2 regions of the Bacillus arachidis genome follow, and region 1 is predicted to be linked to the other one. Evidence: riboswitches for the same ligand, from Rfam matches in the RefSeq annotation. Region 1 holds a riboswitch; the other holds the start of a gene.
What was found. Region 1 has a riboswitch for S-adenosylmethionine ahead of QRY57_RS26540 (bifunctional O-acetylhomoserine aminocarboxypropyltransferase/cysteine synthase). Riboswitches for the same ligand answer to the same signal wherever they lie in the genome.
Positions count from the first base shown of each region.

Region 2: another riboswitch for S-adenosylmethionine. It lies ahead of QRY57_RS15435 (M20 family metallopeptidase); the one in region 1 lies ahead of QRY57_RS26540 (bifunctional O-acetylhomoserine aminocarboxypropyltransferase/cysteine synthase).

Region 1 is NZ_CP127376.1:4,830,358-4,836,430, reverse strand. Features, by position in the region: gene QRY57_RS26560 (FMN-dependent NADH-azoreductase) at 1-219, shown strand, start outside; gene yeiL (transcriptional regulator YeiL) at 333-1,007, opposite strand; gene QRY57_RS26550 (YjjG family noncanonical pyrimidine nucleotidase) at 1,127-1,816, shown strand; gene QRY57_RS26545 (chloride channel protein) at 1,956-3,161, opposite strand; SAM riboswitch class I at 3,661-3,766, shown strand; gene QRY57_RS26540 (bifunctional O-acetylhomoserine aminocarboxypropyltransferase/cysteine synthase) at 3,858-5,156, shown strand; gene metA (homoserine O-acetyltransferase MetA) at 5,140-6,045, shown strand.
Region 2 is NZ_CP127376.1:2,692,388-2,698,460, reverse strand. Features, by position in the region: gene QRY57_RS15445 (VOC family protein) at 1-323, opposite strand, end outside; gene QRY57_RS15440 (AAA domain-containing protein) at 437-2,746, shown strand; SAM riboswitch class I at 2,833-2,937, shown strand; gene QRY57_RS15435 (M20 family metallopeptidase) at 3,030-4,232, shown strand; gene QRY57_RS15430 (GNAT family N-acetyltransferase) at 4,395-4,910, shown strand; partial or broken gene QRY57_RS15425 (YjiH family protein) at 4,914-5,121, shown strand; gene QRY57_RS15420 (GNAT family N-acetyltransferase) at 5,272-5,850, shown strand; gene QRY57_RS15415 (GNAT family N-acetyltransferase) at 5,860-6,073, shown strand, end outside.

The DNA of each region.
Region 1 (6,073 bases):
AAAATTGCGCTATTAAACGCACGCGGTGGTGTATATTCTGAAGGACCAGCAGCAGAAGTAGAAATGGCTGTTAAATATGTAGCAAGCATGATGGGATTCTTCGGTGCAAAAGATATGGAGACAGTTATTGTTGAAGGTCATAACCAATTCCCAGATAAAGCGGAAGAGATTATTGCAGAAGGCCTTGAGAAAGCTGTTAAAGTAGCAAGCACATTCTAATTAATACAATAATCGTCGCTCAATATGCAGTATCAGTACCTTTATGGTGTTGGTGCTGCTTTTTTGTTTTTTAATAAATAGTCTAGCAGAAGAACTTACGGGGCTTTGTTCTGTTATTGCCGAATGAGTTCATCTGCTAACTTTTGTAATTGCTCTTTGTCCTGTATGAAATACATTCTCCCTTCTTTTTTTAACCAATTTTGCTGACAAAACTGCTTTAATACAAATAAAAGATGGCGATAACTAACGTTTAAGTATTCAGAGGCTTCTGTATGCTTTTCAAGGTAACAATTATTTTGCTCGGTTAACAGAATGAACGCCGCTAATCGGTTTTCTAAAGCGTAGTTATGACTTTTTGCATATTGTTCAGTTCGAGTAATTGTTTTTTCTCCAATGAATTTGCACAACTGCTGTAAAAAATGGGCGTCTTGTAATAAGAGATGGCGACAATTTTTCAAGGGAAGAGCTAAACAGATACATGGTTCCATGGCTTCGATCCCTTTTGTTAACGTCTCTACTCCAATTAATCCTAATTCTCCCATGATTGATGGCGCTTTTACAAAATTAATTAAGGAAATCCTTCCATTCTGATGGCTCATATATATTTTTACTTTTCCGGAAATTAAGTAATAGAGATAGGGAAACTCCTCTCCTTCATTACAAATGGTTTCTTTCTTTTGAAACGAATGAATTTCTATATACGGCAAAATGTCAAACGAAAAGAATGTTTGAAAATTGAATTGCTTTACATAATTATGAATCTCATCTGAATCTTTTTTGATTTTCATTTTTTCACCTCTCATTTAGTATGAGATATCTCCTATTCTTTTTACAAGCGGAAGTGATACGATTTATTTAATGACAAAAGAAACAGCGTGTTTTTATAGAAGAAAGGAAGAGAAGCAACATGAAGAAATATCAAACATTACTATTTGATGTCGACGATACATTATTAGATTTTAAAGCAGCTGAAAGAAAAGCATTACATTTGCTTTTTGAGGAACAAAAAATCCCTTTAACTAATGAAATTGAGGCACATTATAAAAAAATAAACCAAGATCTGTGGGAATCCTTTGAAGAAGGGAAAATAGCCAGAGATGAGGTAGTGAATACGCGATTTTCAATTTTATTCAGGGAATATGGCCAAGAAGTCGATGGATCATTGTTTGAAAAGAATTATCGTAGTTATTTAGAAGAAGGGAATCAGCTCATTCATGGGGCTTTTGAATTAATACAAGGTTTCCAAAGCGAATACGATTTATATATTGTTACAAACGGTGTTTCCAAAACGCAAGACAAGCGCCTACGCAATTCAGGATTACATTCATTCTTTAAGGGTATTTTTGTTTCAGAAGATACTGGTTACCAAAAACCAATGAAGGAATACTTCGATTATGTTTTTGCACGAATTTCTAATTTTTCTGTAGAGAAAGGATTAATTATCGGGGATTCTTTAAGTGCAGATATTAAGGGTGGGCAGCTAGCTGGATTAGACACATGTTGGTTTAATCCTGAAAAGAAGTTAAACGATAGCGGGATAGTTCCAACTTATGAAATTCAAACTTTTGATGAGCTGTATGGGATTTTAAAATGTTAGTTTTTTTGAGGTCTTAAATATTATTTTGTAATAGTCCATTTGTAGTGGCAATTTTATTTGTAAAAGTAAACATTCTTTACTCAAAAGGCAGTACCAACACTTTTATTGTGATGGTACTGCCTTTTATTTGTTCATTTTACTATTCGATATTTGCACCAGCTTCCTGTTTCTTCTCACTATGGTTAGGAAGTGGAAAAACATTACCAATCATTGCAGCTCCAATCATTGGTAACAATAAATTAATTGGGAAGAACATAAGTAATAATAATGTAATAGCGATTGGCTTTCGTATTGCATAGCTTGAAATGGCTGTCGTTATAATAGCTACAGAAGCAACTGGATCTAACGGTATGACAGTAGCTACAGCATATCCAATACTTGCACCAGCAAATATAATCGGAAAAATATGTCCACCACGCCAACCTGTATTTAAACAAACTGCCGTTATACATAATTTTAAAATTCCTGAAAGAAACAGGATCCAAAATGATAACTCTGCCCATTCAGTTACTAATTCTTTTAATTGGTGTTCTCCTGAAAACAGTGTATACGGAAGTAAAGTGCCTGCAATTCCTAGAAGAATACCGCCTATAATCGCTAATGTTAGTTTATACTTTTGAAAAGGATGTACTATTTTTTCTAATATATGTTCTATTTTGAAATAAAAATAGCCTGCACCGGCACCTATACAAATAAGGGGAAGAAAGGCCACCCATTCGCGGAGTGTAAAAGATCCTTCTCCAAAATTAACAATAAAAGATCCTCGATTATCAAACTGACTAAGCAATAAATATACAGAAAAACCAGCAAAAGTAGTAGCGAGATATACAATAGTCTTTTTCTCTTTAAAAGTTTCAGCAAGTTGTGTATCCTCATGCTCGCTTGGAGCTAAATAACCGAATAGCGGTGCATTAAAAATAACACTTAAGGCAGCGCCAATCCCAATTTCCGTTAGTTCGTGCATTCCTTTTAAAGTAAATTTAAAGCGATCACCAACCCATGTACAAAGTCCACCTATAATCCCAACAAGTGCTGCTTCTGGTCCTAAGCTTGCGCCAAATACTAAAACAATAATGGCTGTTAACGTAGCTTTATGTACAAATTGGTACTCAATTCTACCTGTCTTCTTATATTCACCCATTACTTCTGGCATTAAACGTGGGTATGTGCCGAAGTACTTCTGTGACAGTCCAACAAGAACACCGCCGATTATTGTTACACAAAGTGTGTAATAAGGTGGTAATCCCAATTCCTTAGGTAAATATCCCCAAATAAACTGAATTCCAGCATTTGTGACAACTAAAAATAACCAGACTGTAGCACCAACGATAGCACCTAGAAACATACCGTACACGATGAGTAAATAGTGCAGATTTCTCCTAATAGTCAATTGTTATGCCTCCTCTATTTATACGTTATTATGAAAAGTTAGAGATTCTGATACGAAGATAATTAAGTAATGAATTGAATATGCATATTATCTTTTTAAGAGAATTACTTATTCAAAATATATTACAAAAATCAGCAGTATTATTTTATGGGGTTCTGAAACATTCGTAAATGTAATCATATTTTTGTAAATATCTTGATGACCTGTATATAAAGTGTAACATGGTTAAAAATATTATGTTGCTTGTTACGATTAAATATAGCTCTATAATTTTACATAGTGAGTAGAGTTTTTAAAAGGTATTATTTTTCTTTAAATAGAAGTATTTTCTTCAATTTCTTAAATTTAAATTTTGAGAATGAACAATTAAAGTAGCAATACAATCTTTTAGAAATATTCAGAAAAATAATTGACATCAGGAAATTATTGCTATAAAATCAACGGTAATTACATAGTCTTATCAAGAAAAGGTGGAGGGACAGGCCCTATGAAACCTTGGCAACAGCCGCATAGCGGAATTGTGCCAAATCCTGCAGGTAATAAGCCCTGAGAGATAAGAAAGAGACTTTAGAGCGTGTTTTTAAACTGCTTCTTTCTTGTTAGGGAAAGAAGCAGTTTTTTTATTTTCTATAAAAGAAAGGAGAATGAGAGATGGGAGAATCATGGGGAAAAGGAACCATTTGTGTGCAAGGTGGCTATACACCGGAGAACGGTGAACCGCGTGTTTTACCGCTCTATCAAAGTACGACGTACAAATACGATACGTCCGATGATTTAGCGGCACTCTTTAATTTAGAAGCAGAAGGCTATATTTATACGCGTATTGGGAATCCGACACTAGCAGCATTTGAACAAAAATTAACAGAGTTAGAAGGTGGTGTTGGAGCTGTTGCAACAGCTTCTGGTCAAGCAGCTATTATGCTTGCTGTTCTAAATATTTGTAGCAGTGGTGACCATTTACTTTGTTCTTCAACCGTTTATGGGGGAACATTTAACTTATTTGGGGTAAGTCTACGTAAATTAGGGATTGAGGTTACATTCTTTAATCCAAGCTTATCTTCTGATGAAATTGTGGCACTTGCCAATCATAAAACAAAGCTTATTTATGCAGAGTCACTGGGGAATCCAGCGATGAATGTTCTGGATTTTAAAGAGTTTTCAGCTGCTGCGAAACAGTTAGAAGTACCATTTATTGTTGATAACACATTAGCAACACCGTATTTATGCCAAGCGTTTGAACATGGAGCAAATATTGTAGTGCATTCTACAACAAAATATATTGATGGTCACGCAAGCTCATTAGGCGGGATTGTCATTGACGGAGGAAACTTTGATTGGGCAAATGGAAAATACCCTGAGTTTGTCGAACCGGATCCAAGTTATCATGGTGTAAGTTATGTGCAGAAATTTGGGAAGGCAGCATATATTGTGAAAGCTCGTGTTCAATTATTAAGAGACTATGGAAACTGTATGAGCCCATTCAATGCGTATATTAGCAACATCGGTTTAGAAACTTTGCATTTACGAATGGAGCGTCATAGTGAAAGTGCTCTTGCAGTTGCGAAGTGGCTTGCTAGCCATGAACGTATTGAATGGGTAAATTATCCGGGTTTAGAAAGTAATGAGAATTATCAGCTAGTACAAAAGTACTTAGCAAAAGGAGCGAGTGGCGTTTTAACATTCGGCATTAAAGGAGGATTAGAATCTGCGAAAGAGTTCATTGCAAATGTGAAACTGGCAACGCTTGTGACGCACATAGCAGATGCAAGAACATGTGTGATTCATCCTGCTAGTACAACGCACAGACAGTTAACTGAAGAAGAACAGCGTTTAGCAGGTGTTACATCTGATTTAATTCGCTTATCAGTCGGTATAGAAGATGTTTCTGATATTATTGCGGATTTAGAGGAAGCGTTAGTTGGAGGCAAAGCACATGCCGATCATTGTTGATAAGGATTTACCGGCTCGTAAAGTATTGCAAAAAGAAAATATTTTTGTGATGACAAAAGAACGAGCTGAAACGCAAGATATACGTGCTTTAAAAATTGCAATTTTAAACCTAATGCCAACAAAGCAGGAAACAGAAGCGCAATTGCTCAGGTTACTTGGTAATACACCACTTCAATTAGATCTGCATTTGCTCCATATGGAGTCTCATATATCTCGTAATGTAGCGCAAGATCATTTAACAAGTTTTTATAAAACATTTCGTGATATTGAGGGAGAAAAGTTTGATGGTCTCATTATTACAGGAGCTCCAGTTGAAACACTTTCTTTTGAAGATGTAGATTATTGGGAAGAACTTGGGCGTATTATGGAATATTCAAAAACAAATGTAACATCTACATTGCATATTTGTTGGGGCGCACAAGCAGGCCTGTATTATCACTATGGAATTCCGAAATATCCGCTTGAAGAAAAGATGTTTGGTGTATTTGAACATGAAGTGCAAAAGCAGCACGTGAAATTGTTACAAGGATTCGATGAGATCTTCTTTGCACCACATTCACGTCATACGGAAGTACGCGCATCTGATATTGAAAAAGTACGAGAGTTGACGTTACTAGCAACATCAGAAGAAGCAGGTGTCCACCTTGTTATGGGGCAAGATGGAAAGCATATTTTTGTTCTTGGTCATAGCGAATATAGCTGCGATACCTTAAAAAAAGAATATGAACGCGATAAACAAAGGGGGTTAGATATTAAGATTCCGAAAAACTATTTTAAACATAATAATCCATCTGAAAAGCCACTCATAAGATGGCGGAGTCATGGAAACTTATTATTTTCAAATTGGTTAAATTATTATGTGTATCAGGAAACCCCTTATATTTTATGAGATGATCATTATATAACACGTGGCAACG
Region 2 (6,073 bases), 2.1 Mb from region 1:
TCTGGTAGCGTTTCAATTTCTTCACTTAATAAAAAAGTGATCCCTAATTTTTTCAGCCTTTCCATTTCATCTTCTAATGAATCTACTTTGAAGCAAATATGATGTATTTTACCTTCTGTTGGAAGAGAAGAATTATAACCTTCAATGAATTCAACAATAGTTTCTTGGGCGCCATCTACACCTAAAAAAGCGAGTTTTAAGTTTGGATCTGGATGTCCCATACGTTTGATAAGTTTTAACCCAACTACTTCTTCATAAAATGAGATCGATGTTTCTAAGTTTGCAACCATGATTCCAACATGTTCGATTCTTTGTACCGGCATATCGATTCCTTCTTTCCATAATTTTAATATGTATCATAATATTGAAAATTAAGAAAATAAGCAAGATAAAAACCTTACAAATTTTATGATGTTTCATGATATAGTGAGAAAGTATGTTTGGAAAGAAGGAAGGAGACAACGCAATGAACACAACTTTACAAACTCCTTCATTAACGGAAACGATGAAAGAGTGGCATCAAGCATTAGCATATGAAATTAAACATTGGAAAACGATAGGCGGTAGTAAGCTATCGATTATAAATGGTCGTTTTTTATATACAGATTATGAAAGTACAGTTTATGTATTTCAGCTTATCTCAGAAGTAAGCTTACCAGAGGGTACACCCATTCGAATTGAATTTGATGGTGAGGAAACAACAGGAGAAGTATTATCAGTACATGGATTAGAAATCGAGCTGAAATTGAATGATTATATACAAGGTGAAATAAGAGAAGCTAGTTTATACAGTGAACCATGGCAGTTGTTAGAACAACTGCAAGAGCGGTTGAAAGATATACGAAAAGATAAACAAAAGCGTCAGCGGGTAAAACGCCTTTTGGATGGAAAGAGCACGCCAAGGCATATAGAAAAGATGAAAAATCCGAAGAATGAACTTGCATATCGTTCTTTTTATAATAGGGCGACATATGTGTGGGGACCACCTGGAACAGGAAAGTCTTATAACTTATCACGCATTATTTCGGCGCATTATCAAAAAGGAAAATCAGTACTTGTACTAGCTCATAGTAATGCAGCAGTGGATGTATTAATGAGTGAAGTCACAAAGCAAATAGAGAAGAAAGAAAAATGGACACCAGGAGAAATCGTCCGGTATGGATTTAGTCAACATGAACATATACGTAATCATGAAACGTTGCTTGCTTCTAGATTAGTCGAAACAACGAATGGATCATGGGGAGAAGAAAAGCTTTATTTAGAGGAAATGCGCCAAGATCTTCGCCAAAAAATCTTATCGTATAAAGCAACTGCTTCTGATAAGAAGCGGATGCAAGAAATTGAAGGAGATCTTAGAAAACAAAGAGCGAAAATTAAAGAAGTAGAAAGAGAATATATTGAAAATGCAAAAGTAATTGGTGCAACGCTATCTAAGTGTGCAATTGATTCTCTTATTTACGAACGAACATTTGACTTAATTGTCGTGGACGAAGTAAGTATGGCTTATGTACCACAAATTGCTTTAGCAGCTTCTCTTGGAAAAAGAATTGTCGTTTGCGGTGATTTTTTACAGTTGCCACCAATTGCGATGGCAAATCATGAGCTCGTTAGAAAGTGGCTAGGGGAAGATATGTTTTATCATGCTGGTATTGTCCAATCTGTAAATAGTTATGAAACGCATCCAAATTTATTTATGCTAGAGGAACAAAGACGAATGCATGCGGATATATCTAAGTTTACAAACTCATTTATTTATAAGAATAGAGTGTTCGATCATCCTTCTGTTTCGGCAAGACAAGAATTAGCGAAATTACAGCCATTTGCTAATGAAGCAATTGCTTTGTTTGATACAAGTTTGATGGGCGCTTATTCTTTAAAAGATGCAGCCTCTGGTTCACGTTTTAATATTATGTCCGGTTTCGTTGCGATGCAGCTGATTTTAATTGGATTATTAGATGGTGTTCAATCGATTGGAGTTGTCACGCCATATCGCGCGCAGTCCCGTTTCTTATCAACATGTATAAGGGAGATTTTGCAAAAAACAAAGTATCGAAATACGCCTATATTAGCGGCAACAGTTCATAAATTTCAAGGGTCTGAACGAGATATGATGATATTTGATACAGTAGATAGTTATCCGCAGGAGAGACCCGGCGTATTATTTTTTGATCATAAAAATCATCGTTTAGTAAACGTTGCGATAACGAGAGCAAGAGGGAAGTTTATTCAGTTATCGGACTGTAAGTATATGCGGAAAAACCTTTCTCGAAAACAAGCGTTATCTCACTTAACTTCTCACATAGAAAGACACGGAAATGTATATGATCGTACTACTTCGCGCCCATTGCTAGAACGAAAAATTACAAAACGTTTGAGATGGTTTATGCAAATGAATTTGGAAGAACCGAAAGGATTATTAAAAGATATTCTATCGGCAAAACAAAAAATTATTATTTCGCTTCCAAGTACAAGACAGGTAGACAAAAGAGTATGGCAGGCATTAATGCGTACAGCAGCGCAGGTCACGATATATAGTGATGGACCAATTCCATTAAAAAACGTGAGAATACAAAGACAAAATAAGTCACTCCCATTTTTATTAATTGATGATGAAATCTTTTGGGCAGGAGCGCCTTTAACATCTCACATGACGTTTGAAGGAAGTCCAGAATTCCCTTATATATGTGCAAGATTACATGCACCTGAAACGATTGGCGTTTTAAAAGGGTTTTTAGATATTCGTTAAAATCAGATCGGAATTCCTTGACATTTACTCGGAATAACACTAGAATGAAAATAATTTAATATAATTTTATGAAAATAAAAACAATTTTCTTATCACGAGAGGTGGAGGGACTGGCCCTATGAAACCTCGGCAGCGGATTCAATATGAATACTGTGCCAATTCCAGCAAGTGAAAGACTTGAAAGATAAGAAAGAAGGCTATTTTGAATTTGTATTTTCAAGCCTCTTTCTATTTTTTAGAAAGAGGCTTTTTTATGTGTAAATTTAAAGGAGGAATGGGGAAAATGACAACAAAACAAGTAACGTCACACCGAAATATTATTACGGAAAGTATAGAAGGAAATAAAGAAAAATACATAAAAACAAGTCATGATATACATGCGAATCCTGAAATCGGTAATCAAGAATTCTTTGCATCCAGAACATTAAGTTTACTTTTAGGGAGTGCAGGATTTCAATTGCAGCATAATATAGCAGGACATGAAACAGGTTTTATCGCACGGAAAAGCTCAGGAAAACAAGGACCTACAATTGCTTTTTTAGCAGAGTATGATGCTTTGCCTGGATTAGGCCATGCGTGTGGTCATAATTTAATTGGTACAATTAGCGTTGCAGCAGCGATTGCATTATCGGAAACAATTGAAGAAATCGGCGGTGAAATCGTTGTATTTGGAACACCAGCAGAAGAAGGTGGTCCAAATGGAAGTGCAAAAGCAAGTTATGTGAAAGCAGGATTGTTTAACAAGATGGATGCGGCACTTATGATTCACCCTAGCGGAAAAACAGCAACAACAAGTCCGTCACTCGCAGTTGATCCACTTGATTTTTATTTCTATGGAAAATCAGCACATGCAGCAGCGTCACCAGAAGAAGGAATTAATGCATTAGATGCGGTTATTCAACTTTACAATGGGATTAATGCACTACGTCAACAGCTACCGTCAGATGTGAAAATTCATGGTGTCATTACTGAAGGTGGAAAGGCGCCGAATATTATTCCAGATTACGCATCAGCCCGTTTCTTTATTCGCGCAGCAACACGTAAGAGATGTGCGGAAGTAACAGAAAAAGTACGAAACATTGCGCAGGGTGCAGCACTGGCGACAGGAACAACAGTAAAAATCAATCGGTTTCAGAATGAAATTGATGAATTATTAGTGACAAAAACATTTAATGAAGTGATTGCTGAGGAATTAGAAAACCTTGGTGAAGAAGTAAATCGTAAAGAGAGACTTGGAATCGGTTCAACAGATGCGGGAAATGTGAGTCAAGTTGTACCAACGATTCATCCTTATATCAAAATTGGTCCAGACCATTTAATTGCGCATACGAATGAATTTAGAGAAGCAGCTTGTTCGGAACTTGGCGATAAAGCCTTAGTTACATCCGCAAAAGCATTAGCGTATGCAGCATACCGATTAATTACAGAAGAAGGAACGCTTAATCAAATTAAGGAGGAGTTTAAAAAAGCGCAGCGAAATCAATAATGTGATAAGTACTCAAGAAGTGGTTTTCTAAAATTTTATTTGGATAAAAAAGGTTTGGAGAAATCTCTAAGCCTTTTTGGGTTATAAAAGGTAATAAAAAGAGAGCTTACTACCCACAAATAGCAAGATAAATAGCTGAAGTATTAAAAAGGAGGAGGAAAAGTGAATCAGAATACTCTTGAAGGCTATCAAATTAGAACTGCACATAATAATGAAAGTACTCTTATTATTAATATGCTAAAAGAAATCGCTCAATGGTTAAAAGATAAAGAAATCAATCAGTGGCAGTACCTCTTAGAAGGTAGAGATGACGAAGAGATAGCACAAGCTGTAACGAACAACAACACTTACATCGTTTTAAAAGAAAATGAAATGATAGGTACTTTTACAGTTTCTTCCACGCAAAGTGAGTGGGATCGCCATATTTTTGGTGAAGATGTTTTTTTTGATTCACTATATTTACATAGACTGGCGATTATCCCTAAGTATATGAAAAGGAGAATAGGTGAAAGGATTTTGATGTGGATTCAAGATAATATGCACACTGACAAAAAGTTCTTAAAGTTAGATTGTGTTGCAAATAATACTAAACTAAACAAATTCTATAAAAACAATGGCTTTGAGTATTTTGGCGTGGCAGATGGTCATAATAAATATCGAAAAAGGATAAAAAAATAGTTTTCATTACTTGTCGTTAGTGCGCCGCTTGTAACTAAGATTGTGATTGCGGTTGTATCCGTATCATTTGTTTTGCTTTTTTCGACGTCTATCCCATGTATTTTATCTATGGATATACCATGAAAAGTTTCAGAACTTATTAATTTTGTATATTGAAAGAACGATTTTAACATTAGTGATTAGTGGGCCAATTGCATATGTTTTACTGTAAGAGATGAAAAGACACACTTATGTTCTTAAAGTAAGTCCTTTTTCCGTATTATTAGATTTTAATCGATAGAAAATGAAATTTTGAATATTTTGATATGTGTTATGTTGCAAACTATAATATAGCTAGATACATAGAAAAGGGGATGTATTTATGGAAATAGTAAACAAAAGAGCGATGTTGCGATTAATGGATGCAAATGATGTAGAAAAATTATTTGCAATTGTGGAAGGGAATAAAGAAGTTTGGACGTATTTAATAGCTAAAATGGAAAGTTATCAAGATATGGAGCGATATGTTGAAACGGCAGTAAAACGATATGAGAAGGGAACGGATTTACCATTTGTTGTTATAGATCAAAAAACGAATGAAGTTGTAGGCAGTACACGTTTGTATAGTATTTCAAATGATAACAAAACGGTTGAACTTGGCCAAACATGGTATCATCCGAGTGTACAACGAACAAGTGTGAATACGGAATGTAAGTACATGTTATTGCAATATGCGTTTGAAGAATTACACATGCTGCGTGTGCAAATAAAAACAGACTTGCGAAATGAAAAAGCACAACGAGCGATTGAACGACTAGGCGCAGTAAAAGAAGGGATATTACGAAATGAGAGAAGGTTACCAAGCGGTTATGTAAGAGATGCGGTAGTATATAGCATTATTGCAAGTGAGTGGCCAATCGTGAAAGATCGATTACTACACAAAATGGACATGTATAAATAGGAGGCAAATATGACAAATTTAGAAACAAAGAGACTAAAGATGATCCCCTTTACATTAGAACTTGTCGAGGCAATGATAAAAGGGAGAGAAGAGCTACAGGAAATCATATCGTATAAAATATCTTTAGAATGGCCAATGCCAGATTATAAAGATATTTTGCCGTGGATTGCTGAAAGTTTACGAAAAAGCCCGAAACAAAGTAAATGGAGCGGACTTATTATTC